Regions from separate parts of the Streptomyces sp. NPDC092952 genome, predicted to be linked through region 1. Evidence: riboswitches for the same ligand, from Rfam matches in the RefSeq annotation. Region 1 holds a riboswitch; the other holds the start of a gene.

Region 1 (10,008 bases):
CTTGTCCGGGAGGGCGGCGCGCACCGGGTCCGAGGACTTCTGCCACTTGTCGTTGCGGACGAGCACGATGCTCTTGCCCGGCTTGTACGACTCGAACTTGTACGGGCCGTTGGAGAACGGGCGCTGGGTGTACTTCGTCCCGGTGTCCTTGTCGGCCTTCACGGGCGAGCCGGACGGCATGGCGAGGAACTGCTCGAAGTCACCGTTGGGCTTGGGCAGCTTGAAGACGATGGTGTTGTCGTCCGGCGTCTCGATCGCCTTCAGGCCGAGCTTGTCCGCGGCCTTGTCCTTGTAGGGGCCCTTGTACTCGCCCTTGGGGTCCAGCGTCTGCATGAGGTACTGCGGGCCACCGGTGATGGTGTCCGTCGCCCAGATGCGCTCGATGCCGTACTTGACGTCCTTGGAGGTCAGCTTCGAGCCGTCCTCCCAGGTCAGACCGTCACGCAGCTTGTACGTGTAGGTCTTGCCGCCGTCCGTGATCTCACCGGGGCCGGTGGCGAGGTCGCCGACCAGCTTGGTGGAGGCCTGACCCGGCTTGGTGTCGTAGGTCACCAGCTGGCGGGTGTAGAAGCGCATGAAGTCCCAGGCCATGCCGTAGTAGGCGCGCTGGGGGTCGGCGGAGTCGAGGTCCTGCTTGCCGACGAACTTCAGCGTCCCGCCCTTCTTGGTGGACGGGTTGGCGACCTTGTTGAACGCCGCGTTGTATCCGGCGCCCTTCGCACTGCCGCCGTCCTCGCCGTCGCCGCCGCCGCACGCCGTGGTGGTCATCAGCGCCGCGACCACGAGGGCCGCACCCGCGGTGAGCCGTCGTTTCGAGGTGACTGTGGACATTTTCTCGCAACCTCCGAGATCGCGGTCCCAGGCAGTTGCTTGCCAAAGAACCATGGAAAGAGCCACCTGACGATGCGGCAGGGGCAGGTCGTGGGCTATCGGGTTCCCTTGGGGTCCAGAGCATCGCGCAGCCCGTCCCCGAAGAGGTTGAAGGCCAGCACGGTGATGAAGATCGTCACGCCGGGGAAGACCATGAACATCGGGTCGTGCTCGTACGTTTCCAGCGCGTCCCGGAGCATGCCGCCCCAGGAGGCGGTGGGCGGGCGGACACCGGCGCCGAGGAAGCTGAGCGCGGCCTCGGTGAGGATGTTGGTGGGGATCATCAGCGTCGCGTAGACGGTGATCGGCGCCACCAGGTTCGGCAGGAGCTCGCGGAAGAGGATGTGGGTCCGTCCGCCGCCGAGGCTGCGGGCCGCCTCCACGTACTCGCGTTCCCGCAGCGAGAGCGTCTGGCCCCGGACGATGCGGCCCACGTAGGGCCAGCCGAAGAAGCCGATGACGGCCACGAGAACGGCGATGCGCACGCCGCTGCCGGTGAGGCCGAGCAGGTCGTCGGGGAGGACCGACACCAGGGAGATGATGAAGAGCAGCTGCGGGAAGGAGAGCAGCACGTCCATGATCCGGCTGATCACCGAGTCGATCCAGCCGCCGAAGTACCCGGCGATGATCCCGAACAGGGTGCCGAGCGCGACGGCGACCAGGGCCGCCAGGAACGCCACCAGCAGGGAGATCCGGGCGCCGTAGACGATGCGGCTGAAGATGTCGCGGCCCTTGTTGGGTTCGACGCCGAAGAGGAAGTCGCCGCTCATCCCGCCCAGGCTGCCCTGGGGGAGGTTGGTCAGCGGGTCGAGCTTGTCCTGGTGGAAGTCGTTCGGCGGGTGCCCCAGCAGGCTGACGATCAGCGGCGCGAAGACCGCCACCAGAACGAGGACGAGAACGGTGATGCCGCCGGCCAGTGCGACCTTGTCCTGCTTCAGACGGCTCCAGGCGATCTGCTTGAGCGACCGCCCCTCTACCTTCTTCGCCCCGGAGTCGACGGAGTCGACCGCGGGGCCGCCGACCGCGTCCGGATCCGCTTCCCTGGTCGGCTCGTGCAGTGGTGCCGTCATCGTGGCAAGGACCCCTCTCAACCGGCGGTGGCCGGGCCGAACTGGCCGCAGTGGCGGCGCGGATCAGTCAGTCGTACGCGAGCGGCAAGACGCCCTTGCTGCGGGAGTCTTCATTGCCGTCACTACAGGTAGCCATACCGGCAGGCGAATGGATGCCTAACCGTGATGCGGTCCTGGGTGTTCCGTTATCCGGACGCCGCCTAACGACCGTCGAACGCGGGTCAGTTGAGGAACAAGGGGGCAGTCCCGCAGAATCGGCGCGCAATCACCACCAGGGGTGCGCGGCACTCAAATCCCGGACATTGAAGGCGTGATGGGTCCGGAACGGGGTGAACACCCTCCGGGACGGGAGGGGTTGGTGGCATATGCGCACGTTACGAAGGAGTGGAAGCGTAATGTCACATTCCGCTTTTCGGGGCTTCCGGTGCGCTTCGGGGCTTTGCCGCCGGTACGTGGACCGGCGCCGGCCGACGCGGGGACGGGCCCCACCGCTCCCTGGGCGGGGGCAGGCCGGTATCAGTACGCGGACTGCGGCGGGTAGCCGTATCCCGTGGCGGGGGCCGCCGGGGCGTGCGCCTCGCGGTCGTAGAACGGGCGGGCGTTGGCGCGCAGCCACATCGCGACCGGGTCGTACTCGTCGGACATCGCGACGGTGGAGACGGGCAGCCCGTCCGGGACGGCGGAGATCGACTGCTGCATCATCGTGCGCGCCGCGTCCACCGAGGACGGGGAGGTGTCGTAGAGGTCGAGCCCGATGGTGAGGTACGGGGCGCCGAGCGCGGGCTGCACCCAGGCGCGGCGCAGCGAGCGGACCGCGGGGGTGCGGTGGGCGGTCTGCGTGAGCAGGGCGTAGAACTGCGGGATCTCGATGGCGGGCTCGGTGAGCCGGAGCGGGCCGGCGGGCATCCGGTCGAGGCCGGTGGCGATCCGGCGCAGGTCCAGCCAGGGGATGCCGACGCCGCCGCCGGGGGCGTGCGGGTTGAGCCAGATGCCCCAGCGGTCGGGGAAGAGGGCGCGGGCGATGTCCACGCCGTCGACCAGCTCGTGGGCGCGGTTCCAGCCGCTGGCGGAGAGCTCCTGCGCGGAGGTCACACAGGGGGCGTAGCCGAGGCCGTCCACCTCCATGTTCCCGTACTGGGCGTCGGGCGATCCGGCCTGGCCCTGCCACAGGAGCATCCAGATCCGGCCGTGGGCGAGTGCCTGGAGCAGCGCCTCGTACGCGTCGTAGCGCCCGGGCGTCACTTGGCGCAGCATGTGCTCGACCTGCCCGGCCGCCGCGGTGCCTGACGCACTCACCTGGTCCCGCCCCTCTTCGATCCACTGTGCCGCCCGGCCGCTCCCGGGCACACGGGCGCGGCCGGTGCCGAGGCACCCGCCATGAAACCAGCTTATGCGCCGGTCATGACACCGACTTGACGCCAGGGGGCGCGCCGGTGTCCGGGTCCGGCGCGGCCGGAAAGGTACTACTGGCCCGCGCGCTGGTAGAACGGCCGGACCTTCTCCCGCATCCAGTCGCCGACCGGGTCCTGGGCGACGTCGAGCAGCACCAGGTTGACCGGCCAGGGCACCTCGACCCGGCCCAGGGCGCGGCCGAGGGCGTCCATCGGGGCGTTCCGCCCGGCCCCCTCCCAGGTGGAGAACTCCACTCCGACGAAGAGGACGGGGTCGCCGCCCTCGATGCTGGCCAGGGCCCGCCGGGCGGTGAGGACGACGCCGCTCTCCTCGAACTCCCCGGCCGCCGCGGCGAGGAAGTCGACGGGCTCCTCCTGCCAGTCCGGCTCGAACAGCCGGACCCGGCCGCCGCTGGCCGGGCCGTCCAGCGGGGTGCGGCCGATCCGGCAGAGCTCGGCGACGGCGGGCGGCGGCAGCGGCATGCCGACCGCGCCGCCCGGGTTCACCACGATGCCGAGCTGCGGCGGCAGCCCGCGGGCGAAGTCGCGGGCGGGCGCGACCGTGAAGGAGAGGTGGCTGCCGACGCAGGCGAGGAACTGCTGCTCGGAGCTGAAGACGGGGACGTACGCGGCGCCGTCGAGCTCCATCGTCGGCAGGTCGAGGGACGGGGAGTCCGGTCCGCCGCCGTTGGGCAACGGCACCCAGACCTGGCTGCGGCCGAGCACCTCGACGAGGCGGCCGCCCGCCTCCGGGTTGCCGACCGAGGCCATCAGCACCTCTTCGAGCTCGTTGGCCGGCCACCCGCTCTGCGGATGCGCCTGGGCCTGCGCCGGAATGTCCACTGCTTCCCCTGCTTCCCCTTCTCACCCACGCTTCCGCGCTTCCGCGCAGAAGGTTAGCGTCCGGCCCGGGGCGACCCCGCGGCCAGCGCCCGGTGCCCGGCTCCCGGCTCCCGGCCGCACCGGACATCGGCCGCCGGCTCCCCGGGCCGTTCCTCGGTCAGGCCCCCGCCCGCGGCCGGTCGGCCGTGAAGACGATCCGCCCGATCCGCCCCGCCGCCTCCCGGTCCAGGAGCACCGCCGAGGCGCAGCCGGCCGGGAGCACCCCGTCCGCCGTGGCCGCCAGCAGCCGGCCCACCGCCCTGCGGTGCCGGGCGAAGGCGTACGCCGACACCCCGCGCCCGCGCTCGCGCTGCCCCTCCCGGGCGGTCCGCGGGTCGACGTCGAGCAGGACCAGGTGCAGGAGGCGGCCCCGGCGCCGGGCGGCCCGGGCCAGCCAGCCGCGTACCCACGACTGGGTCCCGCAGTCGTGGACGACGGCCGACTCTCCCGAGCGCAGCAGCCGCCACAGCCCCCAGTAGTGGTCGAGGCGGACCAGCGGGCGGTAGAGGGCGTACGGCAATAACCGGGGCATCACCCTCGCCCAGCGGTCCCGGACGTCCTGCGAATCGACGGCGTGGGCGGTCGTCACCACCCGCCGGATCAGCGTCGACTTCCCGCTGCCGGGCAGCCCGGAGACCACCACCACGTCCCCCGCCGCGAAGCGCAGCCCGCGCGGGCCCCGCCCGGCCCTCGCGCGCAGGTCCCGCACGACGGGCGCGAACCCGGCGGGCACCGCCCGGACCGCGTCCCCCGGCCGCCCGGCCGGCGCGCCCCGCGCGACCCCCGCGGTCGTCGCGTACCGCTGCAACGTCATCGCCCTCCCCCATCGGTCGGCCCACCCCAGCCCCATGCCCCTGAAGTGTAAAGAAAAGGTAATGCGGCACAACCGCCCGTGCCGGTGGATTCCGCCGGGGGACCGGGGCCCCATTCCGGCGCGATGCGTGCGATGATGACCCCGCCAACTGCATAAAGGCCGCTTGAATCCGCGCGGGAGAGTCCCGGTCACTGTCCGTGCCGGGCGCCGAAGGAGCAAGTTCCTCCCTTGAATCTCTCAGGCCCCGTACCGCGTGGATGAGGCAGATCTGAAAAGCGGGCCGCTTCGCGGCTCCACCCAAGGTGCAAGCCGAACCCGTCCGGGGCTCTCGGCGAACCTCTCAGGTTCCGATGACAGATGGGGAGGGATCGTCCTTGTCGTCATGTTCCGGGAGTCACACTCATGAGCACCGCACCCCGCCTCACCGCCCTCGATGCCCTGCACCGTTCGCTGGGCGCGACCATGACCGACTTCGCGGGCTGGGACATGCCCCTGCGGTACGCCAGTGAGCGCGACGAGCACAACGCGGTGCGCACCCGGGCCGGACTCTTCGACCTGTCGCACATGGGCGAGATCACCGTCACCGGCGCCGGGGCGGCGGCCTTCCTGAACTTCGCGCTGGTCGGCAACATCGGCACCGTCGCCGTGGGCCGGGCCCGCTACACGATGATCTGCGCCGAGGACGGCGGCATCCTGGACGACCTGATCGTCTACCGGCTCGGTGAGACCGAGTACATGGTCGTCGCCAACGCGGGCAACGCCCAGATCGTGCTGGACGCGCTGACCGAGCGGGCCGGGGGCTTCGACACCGAGGTCCGCGACGACCGCGACGCGTACGCGCTGATCGCCGTCCAGGGCCCGGAGTCCCCCGCGATCCTGGCCTCGGTCACCGACGCCGACCTGGACGGCCTGAAGTACTACGCCGGACTGCCGGGCACGGTCGCCGGGGTCCCCGCGCTGATCGCGCGTACCGGCTACACCGGTGAGGACGGCTTCGAGCTGTTCGTCGCCCCCGCCGACGCCGAGCAGCTGTGGAAGGCGCTCACCGAGGCGGGCGCCTCGCGCGGGCTGGTCCCGTGCGGGCTGTCCTGCCGCGACACGCTGCGCCTGGAGGCGGGCATGCCGCTGTACGGGCACGAGCTGACCACCGGACTGACCCCGTTCGACGCCGGTCTCGGCCGGGTCGTGAAGTTCGAGAAGGAGGGCGACTTCGTCGGCCGCGGGGCCCTGGAGGCCGCCGCCCGGCGCGCCGAGACCGCCCCGCCGCGCAAGCTGGTCGGGCTGGTCGCCGAGGGCCGCCGGGTGCCGCGCGCCGGCTTCCCCGTGACCGTCGGCGGCGAGGTCGTCGGCGAGGTCACCTCCGGCGCCCCCTCGCCCACCCTGGGCAAGCCGATCGCCATGGCCTACGTCGACGCCGCGCACGCCGCGCCGGGCACCGAGGGCGTCGCCGTGGACATCCGGGGCAGCCACGAGCCGTACGAGGTCGTGGCGCTGCCGTTCTACAAGCGCCAGAAGTGACGCGCCGGGCACCGGGAACCCCGCCGGCGCCCCAGCGAACCGGCACGGCCGTGCCGAAGGAACGACGCGGCCGAGCCGGAGGAAACGGCGCGGCGACTTCACAGAAGTGACGTAATCGCGTCTCACACCGTAAGACCACCGTTCATCAGCACTCCCCCGCGTACAGGAGAATTCAGACCATGAGCAACCCCCAGCAGCTGCGGTACAGCAAGGAGCACGAGTGGCTGTCGGCCGTCGAGGACGGTGTGGCCACGATCGGCATCACCGAGTACGCGGCGAACGCCCTCGGCGACGTCGTCTACGCCCAGCTTCCCGAGGTCGGCTCCGAGGTGACCGCGGGCGAGACCTGCGGCGAGCTGGAGTCGACCAAGTCCGTCAGCGACCTGTACTCGCCCGTGTCCGGTGAGGTCACCGCGTTCAACCAGGACGTCGTGGACGACCCGTCGCTGGTGAACACCGCACCCTTCGAGGGCGGCTGGCTGTTCAAGGTACGCGTCGCGGAGGAGCCGAAGGACCTGCTCTCCGCCGACGAGTACACCGAGTTCTCCGGCAACTAAAGAGACCCCAAGGGACCACCTGATGTCGCTTCTCAACTCCTCCCTCCACGAGCTGGACCCGGACGTCGCCGCCGCCGTCGACGCCGAGCTCCACCGCCAGCAGTCCACCCTCGAAATGATCGCCTCGGAGAACTTCGCTCCGGTCGCGGTCATGGAGGCCCAGGGCTCCGTCCTCACCAACAAGTACGCCGAGGGCTACCCCGGCCGCCGCTACTACGGTGGCTGCGAGCACGTCGACGTCGTCGAGCAGATCGCCATCGACCGGATCAAGGCGCTGTTCGGCGCCGAGGCCGCGAACGTCCAGCCGCACTCCGGTGCGCAGGCCAACGCCGCCGCGATGTTCGCGCTGCTCAAGCCGGGCGACACGATCATGGGTCTCAACCTGGCCCACGGCGGTCACCTGACCCACGGCATGAAGATCAACTTCTCCGGCAAGCTCTACAACGTGGTCCCGTACCACGTCGACGAGACCGGCGTCGTGGACATGGCCGAGGTCGAGCGGCTGGCCAAGGAGTCCAAGCCGAAGCTGATCGTCGCCGGCTGGTCCGCGTACCCGCGTCAGCTGGACTTCGCCGCCTTCCGCCGGATCGCGGACGAGGTCGGCGCGTACCTGATGGTCGACATGGCCCACTTCGCGGGCCTGGTGGCCGCGGGCCTGCACCCCAACCCGGTGCCGCACGCCCACGTCGTCACGACCACCACGCACAAGACCCTCGGCGGTCCGCGCGGCGGTGTCATCCTGTCGACGCAGGAGCTGGCCAAGAAGATCAACTCCGCGGTCTTCCCGGGCCAGCAGGGCGGTCCGCTGGAGCACGTGATCGCGGCCAAGGCGGTCTCCTTCAAGGTCGCCGCGTCCGAGGAGTTCAAGGAGCGCCAGCAGCGCACCCTGGACGGTGCCCGCATCCTCGCCGAGCGCCTGGTCCAGCCGGACGTCACCGAGGTCGGCGTCTCCGTGCTGTCCGGCGGCACGGACGTGCACCTGGTCCTGGTCGACCTGCGCAACTCCGAGCTGGACGGCCAGCAGGCCGAGGACCGGCTCCACGAGATCGGCATCACGGTCAACCGGAACGCGATCCCGAACGACCCGCGCCCGCCGATGGTCACCTCGGGTCTGCGGATCGGTACGCCGGCCCTGGCCACCCGCGGCTTCCAGAGCGAGGACTTCACCGAGGTCGCGGAGATCATCGCCGCCGCGCTGAAGCCGTCGTACGACACGGACGCGCTGAAGGCCCGCGTGGTCGCGCTGGCCGAGAAGTTCCCGCTGTACCCCGGTCTCGGCTGATCCGGGAAACGGCTCGCACCACCGGGCGGGGCACCGCGCGCACTCTCGTGGGCGCGGTGCCCCCACCCTTGTCCCACCCCGGCACCACCCGGCACCACCCGGCAGACAACGACGTCTACCAGCCCCCTGAGGAGTCCCCGTGGCCATCTCGGTCTTCGACCTGTTCTCGATCGGCATCGGCCCGTCCAGCTCCCATACGGTCGGCCCGATGCGCGCCGCCCGTATGTTCGCTCGCCGGCTGAAGAACGAGGGCCTGATCGCCCACACCGCTTCGATACGCGCCGAGCTGTACGGTTCGCTCGGCGCGACCGGCCACGGCCACGGCACCCCGAAGGCGGTCCTGCTCGGCCTGGAGGGCGAGTCGCCGCGCACGGTGGACGTCGAGTCGGCGGACGAGCGGGTGGAGCACATCCGCACCACCGGCCGGATCAACCTGCTCGGCATGCACGAGATCGACTTCGACGCGGACGAGCAGCTGGTCCTGCACCGCCGCAAGGCCCTCCCGTACCACGCCAACGGCATGAGCATCCACGCCTTCGACCGCGACGGCGCCCTGCTCCTGGAGAAGACCTACTACTCGGTCGGCGGCGGCTTCGTCGTCGACGAGGACGCGGTGGGCGAGGACCGGATCGTCCTCGACGACACCGTGCTCACGTACCCCTTCCGGACCGGCGACGAGCTGCTGCGGCTCTCGAAGGAGACCGGCCTGTCCATCTCCTCGCTGATGCTGGAGAACGAGAAGGCCTGGCGCACCGAGGACGAGATCCGCTCCGGGCTGCTGGACATCTGGCACGTCATGCAGGCCTGTGTCTCGCGCGGCATGTCCCGCGAGGGCATCCTCCCCGGCGGCCTGAAGGTCCGCCGCCGCGCCGCGACCACCGCCCGCCAGCTGCGCGCCGAGGGCGACCCGCAGACCCACGCCATGGAGTGGATCACCCTCTACGCGATGGCGGTCAACGAGGAGAACGCGGCGGGCGGCCGGGTCGTCACCGCGCCCACCAACGGCGCCGCGGGCATCATCCCGGCGGTGCTGCACTACTACATGAACTTCGCGGCCGGCGGCGCCACCGGGGCGGAGAAGGAGGACGGCGTCGTCCGCTTCCTCCTGGCGGCCGGTGCCATCGGCATGCTCTTCAAGGAGAACGCCTCCATCTCGGGCGCCGAGGTCGGCTGCCAGGGCGAGGTCGGCTCCGCCTGCTCCATGGCGGCGGGCGCCCTCGCGGAAGTGCTCGGCGGCACCGCCGAGCAGGTGGAGAACGCGGCCGAGATCGGCATGGAGCACAACCTCGGCCTGACCTGCGACCCGGTCGGCGGTCTCGTCCAGATCCCGTGCATCGAGCGCAACGGCATGGCCGCGGTCAAGGCCGTCACGGCGGCGAAGATGGCGCTGCGCGGCGACGGCAGCCACAAGGTCTCCCTCGACAAGGTCATCAAGACCATGAAGGAGACGGGCGCCGACATGAGCGTCAAGTACAAGGAGACCGCCCGGGGCGGACTCGCGGTGAACATCATCGAGTGCTGACGGGGCGGAGACGGCTGCGGGCGCGCGGGGCCGTCTCCCCGGAAGCGGCCCCGCGCGCCCTTCCCGGCCGTCCGCGACACCGTCCGGCACCGGCCGGGAGCC
Region 2 (10,008 bases), on a different contig from region 1:
GAATGGACGACCACGTCACCGGACGATCTGACGCGCGTGGGGCGCGAGGAAGGCACCATCTTCGGTGGAGACGGGCTCGGCGGCTTCATCGTTCCCGAATTCAGCAGTGTCTTCGACGGATCCGCCGCCTTCGTGCGGCTCCTCGGGCTGGTGGCCAGGACGCAGCTCACGCTCAGCCAGATCGATGCGCGCATCCCCCGTGCCCATGTCCTGCGCCGTGACCTGGCCACTCCTTGGGCCGTCAAGGGGCTTGTGATGCGCCGGGTCGTGGAGGCCGCCGGGGACCGTGACGTCGACACGACGGACGGTGTACGGGTGGTCGAGGCCGACGGACGCTGGGTGATGGTCCTCCCGGACCCGGCCGAGGCGGTCACCCATCTGTGGGCCGAGGGGCCCGACGACGCCTCCGCGCAGCTGCTGCTGGACGAGTGGGCGGCCGTCGTGGAGGGTGCGGGCCGGTGACGCCGCCACCGGTGTGTCCGGCGGCGGTCGGCGACGGCCTCGGGCACACCGGTGGGGCCATTCGGCGGTAGCCTCGGCAACGTGCGACGATGTGCGGCATGTCGCAGCAGCCCCCCGATCGGAGTACCGCCTCTCCTCCCGCGCGTCCCGACGCGTCCATGTCGCTGCTGACCAACGTGATGGACCACAGCCTCGACGACGGATACGCCGAGGCGTCGGCGCGCCGCGAGGCCGACGGGACGGCGGGCATGCCCCGCACGCTCAAGTCCAGGCTCGGCCTCGCCGCCTGCCTGGTGCTCGCCGCGCTCGTGGTGACGCTCGGGGCCGCGGAGGCGCGGGTCTCCGCACCGGTCCTCGCCAAGGAGCGGCAGGAGCTGATCGGGCGCATCGACGACGAGACCGCGGCCGCCGACAGCCTTGAGGCGGAGGTGGACGAACTCCGGGACGACGTGGGCAGGCGCCAGCGCAAGGCCCTGGAGAAGCACGGCGGGGACCAGGGGGAGCGGGTGGCGCTGCTCGCCGGGGCGACCCCGGTCGAGGGGCCCGGCGTGAAGCTCGTCGTCGACGACGCCAAGGACACCGACCAGGGCGGTGGCGGTCCCAGGGAGACCAACGGGTTCGCCGACACCGGGCGGGTCCGGGACCGGGACCTCCAACGGGTCGTCAACGGACTGTGGCAGTCCGGAGCGGAGGCCATCGCGATCAACGGCCAGCGGCTCACGGCCCTGTCGGCGATCCGTGCCGCTGGCGACGCCATACTGGTCGACAACAGGCCGCTGGTACCGCCCTACACGGTGCTGGCGGTGGGGAACGGGAAGCAGCTCGCCGCCGCCTTCCAGGACACTGCCGACGGGCAGTACCTGCAGGCCCTCAAGGACACCTTCGACATCCGGACGAGCCTGTCCGCACAGCAGAAGATCAGCCTCCCGGTCGCGCCGAGCCTGATCGTACGTACAGCAGAGCCTTATCGTGCCGCAGACACCGGCAGTGGTGCGGCAGACACAGGGAAGGGCACATCGTGATCGCCGTACTGGGCCTCGTCGTGGGAGTCGTGGTCGGGCTGTTGGTCCGGCCCGAGGTGCCGGCCGTGGTCGAGCCGTATCTCCCGATCGCCGTCGTGGCCGCCCTCGACGCCGTCTTCGGCGGCCTGCGGGCCATGCTCGACGGGATCTTCGTCGACAAGGTCTTCGTCGTGTCGTTCCTCTCGAACGTCGTGGTGGCTGCCCTCATCGTGTTCCTGGGCGACAAGCTGGGCGTGGGCGCGCAGCTGTCCACCGGTGTGGTGGTCGTGCTCGGGATCCGGATCTTCTCCAACGCCGCGGCCATCCGCCGGCACGTCTTCCGGGCCTGATGGCGATGAGCGACGAAGAACTTCCCGACGGCCCCGAGAGGGCCGAGAAGCCGGTACAGGGTCCCGCGCAGGAACTCACCGGCCGCCAGCGGCTGGCCGCCGGTCTCTGGCCGCCACGGGTGACACGGGCCCAACTGACCGTCGCGGTGCTGCTGTTCGTGCTCGGGCTCGGACTGGCCATCCAGGTGCGGTCCACCAGCGACAACAGCGCACTGCGCGGTGCCCGGCAGGAGGACCTGGTCCGGATCCTCGACGAGCTGGACGACCGGACGCAGCGGCTGGAGGACGAGAAGCAACGGCTGGCCGCCCAGCGCACGGAGCTGGAGAACAGCTCCGACCAGGCCGAGGAGGCGCGCAAGCAGACGGTCGAGAAGGAGCGGCAACTCGGTATCCTCGCGGGCACCGTGGCGGCCCACGGGCCCGGGATCACCCTCACCGTCCACGACCCCGGGGACGGGGTGAAGGCGGACATGCTGCTGGACGCGCTCCAGGAGCTGCGTGCGGCGGGCGCCGAGGCGATCGAGGTCAACGGGGTGCGGGTGGTCGCCAACACCTACTTCTCCGGTGAGGGCGGCCACGTCGCCGTCGACGGCCGTAAGATCACCGAGCCGTACGTCTTCAAGGTGATCGGCAAGCCCCAGGACCTGGAGCCGGCGCTCAACATCCCGGGCGGTGTGGTGCAGACCCTGGAGAAGGAGCAGGCCACCGTGCGGGTGGCCCAGGCCGACGACATCGTCGTGGATGCCTTGCGACGGGCGGAGCAGCCTGACTACGCTCGGTCGTCGTCACCGTGACATCGCGGCGCGGAGGGGTCGAAGGACACGGGCGCGAGGTTGCGGGGGGTCGCCGCACCGTATTGGTGGTGCGTGGTGGAAACTGTCGGGTGGATACGGACGTTGTGAAGATGTCCGGGTCGGCAGGTGTGTTCATTCAGGGTTCGTCCTGCCCCACGGGCGGGTCTATTTCGGTCAAGGGGAATCGCCCGTGAAGTTGTTTGGGAAGTTGTTCGGCAAGAGCGCTCGCGACGAGGCCGCCCGCCATCGCGCACCGCGCCATGGACAGGCGGAGGAGCAGGGTTCGGAACGCCCGCTCTTCCGTGATCAGGTATCGGGTACGGGGAGTGACAATTCGGGCGCAACCGGCGCGTCGTCTGTTGACCCTGCCGGTGCCGCCCGCATAGGTTTCGGGGAATCGTCGGCCTCGAGTTCGGGTGGAGGGTTCGCCTCCAGCCAGGAGGGTTCGCCCATGCCGGTCTGTCCGAGGTGCGGCCATCGCAACACCGAGGCCGGCCGGTTCTGCTCCAACTGCGGTACGCCGCTGCGGGGCGGGATTCCGGAGCGTGCCTCCGAGACGACCTCGACCATCTCCATCTCCGGTCTCGAGGCGTACGACCCGGAGGCCACCGGCCAGACCGCGCTTCCGTCCCTCTCGCCCGAGGCGCAGGCCGCCGTCGAGGCGCTGCCGCTCGGCTCGGCGCTCCTGGTGGTGCGCCGCGGTCCGAACTCCGGCAGTCGCTTCCTGCTGGACGGCGAGCTGACCACGGCGGGCCGTCACCCGCAGAGCGACATCTTCCTCGACGACGTGACGGTGTCGCGTCGCCACGTGGAGTTCCGCAGGGGTGTCGACGGCAGCTTCACGGTCGGGGACGTGGGCAGTCTGAACGGTACGTACGTCAACCGTGAGCCGGTCGACTCCGTCGCCCTGTCCAGCGGTGACGAAGTGCAGATCGGCAAGTACCGGCTGGTCTTCTACGCGAGCCAGCGCGGTATCTGACCCGCTCCCTGACGCCGTCGGGGGGAACCCCAGGAAGGGCCATGCTGAGAACACCGACGGGCGGTGCCGGGGTCGGCACCGCCACCGGCGACGACCGCCCCATGAGCATCGGGACGGTGCTGCTGCGGCTGCGGGAAGAGTTTCCCGAGGTCACGATCTCCAAGATTCGCTTCCTGGAGGCCGAGGGGCTCGTCGAGCCGCAGCGGACCCCCTCCGGCTACCGCAAGTTCCGCGGTGCCGATGTGGAGCGGCTGGCCCAGGTGCTGCGCATGCAGCGAGACCACTACCTGCCGCTGAAGGTCATCCGCGAGCATCTGGACGCCCTCGCCCGCGGTGAACAGGCCGCCCTGCCGTCCGGGGGCGGCCCCCGGGATCCCGGCGACGGGACCCTCCCGGAGCCCGGACGGCCCACCGCGGCCCGGATCGGCCGTGCGGAGCTGCTGGCCGCCGCCGAGGTCACCGAGAGCGAGCTCGACGAGTGGGAGTCGTACGGTCTGGTCACCCCGACCGCCGAGGGCGGCTACGACGCCGAGGCGGTCACCGTCGCCAAGCTTGTGGCGGATCTGGGCAGGTTCGGACTCGAACCGCGTCACCTGCGTGCCATGCGGGCGGCCGCGGACCGTGAGGTCGGGCTCATCGAGCAGGTGGTCGCACCCCTGCGCAGACACCGGAATCCGCAGACCAGAGCCCATGCGGAGGCCACGGCGAAGGAGCTCGCGGAGCTGTCCGTACGGCTTCACTCGGCCTTCGTCCAGAGCGCCCTGCACATCCGGCTCCACTGAGTCGCGCGGGCGCCCGACTACCCAAACCTGCCGGGCACGTCCTAGGGTTGCTGTGTGAACGAGCTCGACGTTGTGGGTGTCCGGGTGGAAATGCCCTCGAACCAACCGATCGTGCTCCTGCGTGAAGTGGGAGGCGACCGGTTCCTCCCCATTTGGATCGGTCCCGGGGAGGCGACCGCGATCGCCTTCGCTCAGCAGGGCATGGCTCCGGCCAGACCGCTGACCCATGATCTCTTCAAGAACGTGCTCGAGGCCGTGGGCCAGGAGCTCACCGAGGTCCGCATCACGGACCTCCGGGAAGGGGTCTTCTACGCGGAGCTGGTCTTTGCCAGCGGGGTGGAGGTGAGCGCACGGCCGTCCGACGCCATAGCGCTCGCCCTGCGCACCGGTACGAAGATCTACGGCAGCGACGGGGTGCTCGACGACGCGGGCATCGCGATCCCGGACGAGCAGGAGGACGAGGTGGAGAAGTTCCGCGAGTTCCTCGACCAGATCTCTCCGGAGGACTTCGGCACCAACAGCCAGTGACCGTCCTCGGGCCGCCGTCAGCACATCCGGCCAGCCTTTCCCGTTTGCGGGGCAGAGGAAACCACCCTCGGGGTGATTATCACTCGGCGTGCCGAGTGTGGCGATCGTTGACGCACCCCGAGTGACTGCCTACCTTCGATAAGGCAGGTCAAGGACGGAGGTCGGCGTGAGAAGCAGCGGCGACGGTACGGCAGCGGGCGGGTCGTATTCGCAGCAGGGAAGTACAGCCGACCGCACCGTCGTGCAACCGGTTCAACCGGCGGTGGCGGGGGGCGCAGTGGCATCGGCCGACGACATCGGATACCGCGGGCCGACCGCCTGCGCGGCGGCCGGGATCACCTACCGGCAGCTCGACTACTGGGCGCGTACGGGGCTGGTGGAGCCGAGTGTGCGCCCCGCGTACGGTTCCGGCACGCAGCGGCTCTACAGCTTCCGGGACGTCGTCCTGCTGAAGATCGTGAAGCGCTTCCTGGACACCGGCGTGGCGCTCCAGAACATCCGCACCACAGTGCAGCACCTGCGGGCCCGCGGCTTCCAGGATCTTGAGCGGATGACGCTGATGAGCGACGGGGCGACGGTGTACGAGTGCTCCTCGCCCGACGAGGTCGTCAGCCTGCTCCAGGGCGGCCAGGGGATCTTCGGCATCGCCGTGGGCGTGGTGTGGCAGGACGTAGACGCCGCGCTCTCGCAGCTGCACGGCGAGCGGGTGGACACCGGCGAGACCCTCGTCCGGAACAACCCCACCGACGAACTGGCGCGGCGGCGCAACCGGGCCGGCTGACCCGGCGGACGTCCTGGTCACGGCGATTGTCAGTGCCGTAGGGCAGCATCGGTGGGTGTGAGAGCCGCGCCCACCATCCTCCATCTCGACATGGACGCCTTCTACGCCTCGGCGGAGCAGGCGGCCAAGCCGAGCCTGCGCGGCAAACCGGTCGTGGTGGGTGGGCTGGGGCCGCGCGGGGTCGTCGCCACCGCCTCGTACGAGGCGCGGCGCTTCGGGGTGCACTCCGCCATGCCGATGGCCCAGGCGCGGCGCCTCGCGCCCAACGCGGCCTACCTGGTGCCCCGCTTCCAGCTGTACCGGACGGTGAGCGAGCAGGTGATGGAGCTGCTCGCACGGCTCTCCCCGCTGGTGGAGCCGCTCAGCCTGGACGAGGCCTTCGTGGACCTGGAGGCCGGGGGCACGGCCGACGACACGGCTTCGGCCCTGGAGATCGGCGCGCGGCTGCGGGAGGCCATCAGAGCGGTCACCGGGCTCACCGGCTCGGTCGGGCTCGCCGGATCCAAGATGCTGGCCAAGATCGCCTCCGAGGAGGCCAAGCCCGACGGGCTTCGGCTGATAGCGCCGGGCACGGAGCGGGAGCTGCTCGCCCCCAAGCCCGTGCGGATCCTTCCCGGGGTGGGGCCCGCGACGGCGGACCATCTGCGCCGCGCCGGGATGACCACCGTCGACGACCTGGCCGAGGCCGGTGAGGACGAGCTCGTACGGCTGCTCGGCAAGGCGCACGGCGGCGCGCTCCACCGAATGGCTCTCGGACACGACGACCGGCCGGTGGTCGCGGAGCGGGACGCGAAATCGGTGTCGGTGGAGGACACCTTCGACGCCGATCTCCACGACCGGGTCCGGATCCGGTCGGAGGTCGAGCGCCTGGCCGACCGGTGCGTACAGCGGCTGCGGGGCGCGGGCAGGTCCGGGCGGACGGTGGTGCTGAAGGTGCGCCGCTACGACTTCTCGACGCTCACCCGGTCCGAGACGCTCCGCGGGCCCACGGACGACCCCACGGTGGTCCGTGAGGCCTCCGCGCGGCTCCTGGAGGCCGTGGACACCACCGGGGGCGTCCGGCTCCTCGGTGTGGGCGTCACGGGGCTCGCCGACTACACGCAGGAGGACCTCTTCGCCCAGGCGGCGGCAGAGGAGCGGGCGGTGGCGGGAGAGCCGCTGGAGGAGCCACCGGCGGCGGACGAGGACAGTGCCGGGGAAAGGGGCGGGCCCGGGGCGAAGGCCCCGGAGACCGTCGAGGAGCGCGCGGACCGGCGCTGGTCCGCCGGACACGACGTGGAGCATGCCGAGTACGGCCACGGCTGGGTGCAGGGCAGCGGTGTCGGCCGGGTGACGGTGCGGTTCGAGGAGCCCGAGTCGCCGCCCGGCCGGGTGCGTACGTTCCGCACGGACGATCCGGAGCTCGGACCGGCCGAGCCGCTGCCGCTGGTGAGGAATCCGCCGGACTATTCGTCCTGGCCGGCCAGCCTGCCGAAGTCCCGGTCCGGGGGGACGTCGCCGGGCGGGGAGTCGAGCCCGTAGTGGCGGTAGAGCTGGAGCTCCTGCTCGGGGGAGAGGTGGCGGCCCACGCCGAAGTCGGGCGCGTCCTTGATCAGCGCCCGGTCGAAGGGGACCCGGAGGGTGTCCGCCACGAATTCACTGGGCTCCAGTGGTACGAACGCGTCCCGGCTGAAGAGCCCGGTGCGTACGGCCGCCCATTCCGGCACCCCGGTCGCGTCGTCGAGGTACACCTCGTCCACGGTCCCGATCTTGACGCCCTTGCGGTCGAACGCCTTGCGGCCGATCAGGCTCCGCGGATCGATGTCGGTCTGCACGGTCCCTCCCATTGGTCGCAACTACTCCACAAGCACTACAAAAGGCCAGATCCGGGTGGTTGGCCACTTGAGAAATCGGCCACGAACCCCGCTGGTAGGCTGGTCATGGCCGCTGACCCCGTGCGGGAGAGTCCTTCGGAGCTGATCCGGAGGGCGCCGAAGGAGCAAATCCTCCCCGGAATCTCTCAGGCCCCCGTACCGCACGGACGAGGTCACTCTGGAAAGCAGGACGGGCTTCGTACGGCCGGGTGCCGGTACGAATCCCGACCTCACCGACGGTGAAAGCCGGTACGCCGCAAAGCGCGCCGGTGAAGCTCTCAGGTCGAGATGACAGAGGGGGAGGCCGTTCGGGCACCCGCGCCGGGGTGCCCCTCGCAGGTCGTGACAGACCAGGAGGCCTCCACCATGACCCCCCGTCGCACTCCGCTCTCCCAGCTGGAGCAGGGTATTCCGTTCGAGCAGCGCCACATCGGACCCGATGCCGAGGCGCAGTCGAAGATGCTCGCCCAGGTCGGTTACGGCTCGCTGGACGAGCTCACCGCGGCCGCGGTGCCCGATGTCATCAAGAGCACGGAGGCCCTCGGGCTGCCGGCCGCGCGCACCGAGGCGGAGGTCCTCGCCGAGCTGCGCGACCTCGCGGACCGCAACCAGGTGCTGGCCCCGATGATCGGGCTCGGCTACTACGGCACCTTCACCCCGCCGGTGATCCTGCGCAACGTCATGGAGAACCCCGCCTGGTACACGGCCTACACGCCGTACCAGCCGGAGATCTCGCAGGGCCGCCTGGAGGCCCTGCTCAACTTCCAGACGATGGTCGCCGACTTGGCCGGGCTGCCCACCTCCGGCGCCTCCCTGCTGGACGAGGGCACCGCCGCCGCCGAGGCCATGGCGCTCTCCCGGCGCGTCGGCAAGGTGAAGAACGGCGTCTTCCTGGTCGACGCCGACGCCCTGCCGCAGACCGTCGCCGTCATCGAGACCCGCGCCGAGCCCACCGGCGTCGAGGTCGTCGTCGCCGACCTGTCCGAGGGCATCCCGGCCGAGATCGCCGAGCGCGGTGTCTTCGGCGTCCTGGTGCAGTACCCCGGCGCCTCCGGCGAGGTGCGGAACATCGCCCCCCTCGTCGAGCAGGCCCACGAGCTGGGCGCGATCGTCACGGTCGCCGCCGACCTGCTGGCCCTGACCCTGCTCACCTCGCCCGGCGAGCTGGGCGCGGACATCGCCATCGGTACCACCCAGCGCTTCGGCGTCCCGATGGGCTTCGGCGGCCCGCACGCCGGCTACATGGCCGTGCGCGAGAAGTTCGCCCGCAGCCTCCCGGGCCGACTCGTCGGCGTCTCCGTCGACGCCGACGGCAACAAGGCGTACCGGCTGGCCCTGCAGACCCGTGAGCAGCACATCCGCCGCGAGAAGGCCACCAGCAACATCTGCACCGCGCAGGTGCTGCTCGCCGTCATGGCCGGGATGTACGCCGTCTACCACGGTCCGGACGGGCTGCGGACGATCGCCCGGCGCACCCACCGCTACGCCGCGATCCTGGCCGCGGGGCTGCGCGCCGCCGGTGTCGACGTCGTGACCGGCGCCCACTTCGACACGCTCACCGTCCGTGTCCCGGGCAAGGCGGCCGAGGTCGTCGCCGAGGCCCGTGCGCGCGGGGTCAACCTGCGCCCGGTCGACGCCGACCTGGTCTCCGTCGCCTGCGACGAGACCACCACGCGGACGCAGATCGCCGCCGTCTGGGCCGCCTTCGGCGCCGAGGGCGACATCGAGGAGCTGGACGCCACCGTCGCCGACGCGCTGCCCGAGGGGCTGCTGCGTACCGACGCGGTCCTCACCCACCCGGTCTTCCACCAGCACCGTTCCGAGACCGCGATGCTGCGCTACCTGCGCCGGCTCTCCGACCGGGACTACGCGCTGGACCGCGGCATGATCCCGCTCGGCTCCTGCACCATGAAGCTGAACGCGACCACCGAGATGGAGCCGATCACCTGGCCCGAGTTCGGCGCGCTGCACCCCTTCGCCCCGGCCGAGCAGGCCGAGGGCTTCCTCACCCTCATCCGTGAGCTGGAGGAGCGCCTCGCCGAGGTCACCGGGTACGACGCGGTCTCGATCCAGCCGAACGCGGGCTCGCAGGGCGAGTTCGCCGGTCTCCTGGCGGTACGGGCGTACCACCGGGCCAACGGTGACGAGCAGCGCACCGTCTGCCTCATCCCCTCCTCGGCGCACGGCACCAACGCGGCCAGCGCCGTGATGGCCGGGATGAAGGTCGTCGTGGTGAAGACCGCCGACGACGGCGAGGTGGACATCGAGGACCTGCGGGCCAAGATCGAGAAGCACCGCGACGAGCTCGCCGTGCTCATGATCACGTACCCGTCGACGCACGGGGTGTTCGAGGAGCACGTCGCCGACATCTGCGCCGAGGTGCACGACGCCGGCGGCCAGGTCTACGTCGACGGAGCCAACCTCAACGCGCTGGTGGGCCTCGCCCGGCCGGGCCGGTTCGGCGGCGACGTCTCGCAC

What was found. Region 1 has a riboswitch for glycine ahead of gcvT (glycine cleavage system aminomethyltransferase GcvT). Riboswitches for the same ligand answer to the same signal wherever they lie in the genome.
Region 2: linked by a shared signal. The riboswitch ahead of gcvP (aminomethyl-transferring glycine dehydrogenase) and the one ahead of gcvT (glycine cleavage system aminomethyltransferase GcvT) in region 1 are both predicted to bind glycine.

Annotation. Positions count from the first base shown of each region.
Region 1 is NZ_JBIVPT010000027.1:54,210-64,217, forward strand. It holds gene ACIQGQ_RS34145 (ABC transporter substrate-binding protein) at 1-831, opposite strand, end outside; gene ACIQGQ_RS34150 (ABC transporter permease) at 927-1,940, opposite strand; gene ACIQGQ_RS34155 (enhanced serine sensitivity protein SseB C-terminal domain-containing protein) at 2,457-3,236, opposite strand; gene ACIQGQ_RS34160 (enhanced serine sensitivity protein SseB) at 3,404-4,174, opposite strand; gene ACIQGQ_RS34165 (AAA family ATPase) at 4,332-5,027, opposite strand; glycine riboswitch at 5,192-5,289, shown strand; gene gcvT (glycine cleavage system aminomethyltransferase GcvT) at 5,430-6,545, shown strand; gene gcvH (glycine cleavage system protein GcvH) at 6,725-7,102, shown strand; gene glyA (serine hydroxymethyltransferase) at 7,125-8,384, shown strand; gene ACIQGQ_RS34185 (L-serine ammonia-lyase) at 8,524-9,906, shown strand.
Region 2 is NZ_JBIVPT010000026.1:2,954-12,961, forward strand. It holds gene ACIQGQ_RS33640 (sugar phosphate nucleotidyltransferase) at 1-462, shown strand, start outside; gene ACIQGQ_RS33645 (DUF881 domain-containing protein) at 561-1,484, shown strand; gene ACIQGQ_RS33650 (small basic family protein) at 1,481-1,813, shown strand; gene ACIQGQ_RS33655 (DUF881 domain-containing protein) at 1,819-2,607, shown strand; gene ACIQGQ_RS33660 (FHA domain-containing protein) at 2,798-3,586, shown strand; gene ACIQGQ_RS33665 (MerR family transcriptional regulator) at 3,628-4,368, shown strand; gene ACIQGQ_RS33670 (bifunctional nuclease family protein) at 4,423-4,896, shown strand; gene ACIQGQ_RS33675 (MerR family transcriptional regulator) at 5,138-5,677, shown strand; gene ACIQGQ_RS33680 (DNA polymerase IV) at 5,735-7,198, shown strand; gene ACIQGQ_RS33685 (PRC-barrel domain-containing protein) at 7,123-7,503, opposite strand; glycine riboswitch at 7,605-7,702, shown strand; gene gcvP (aminomethyl-transferring glycine dehydrogenase) at 7,897-10,008, shown strand, end outside.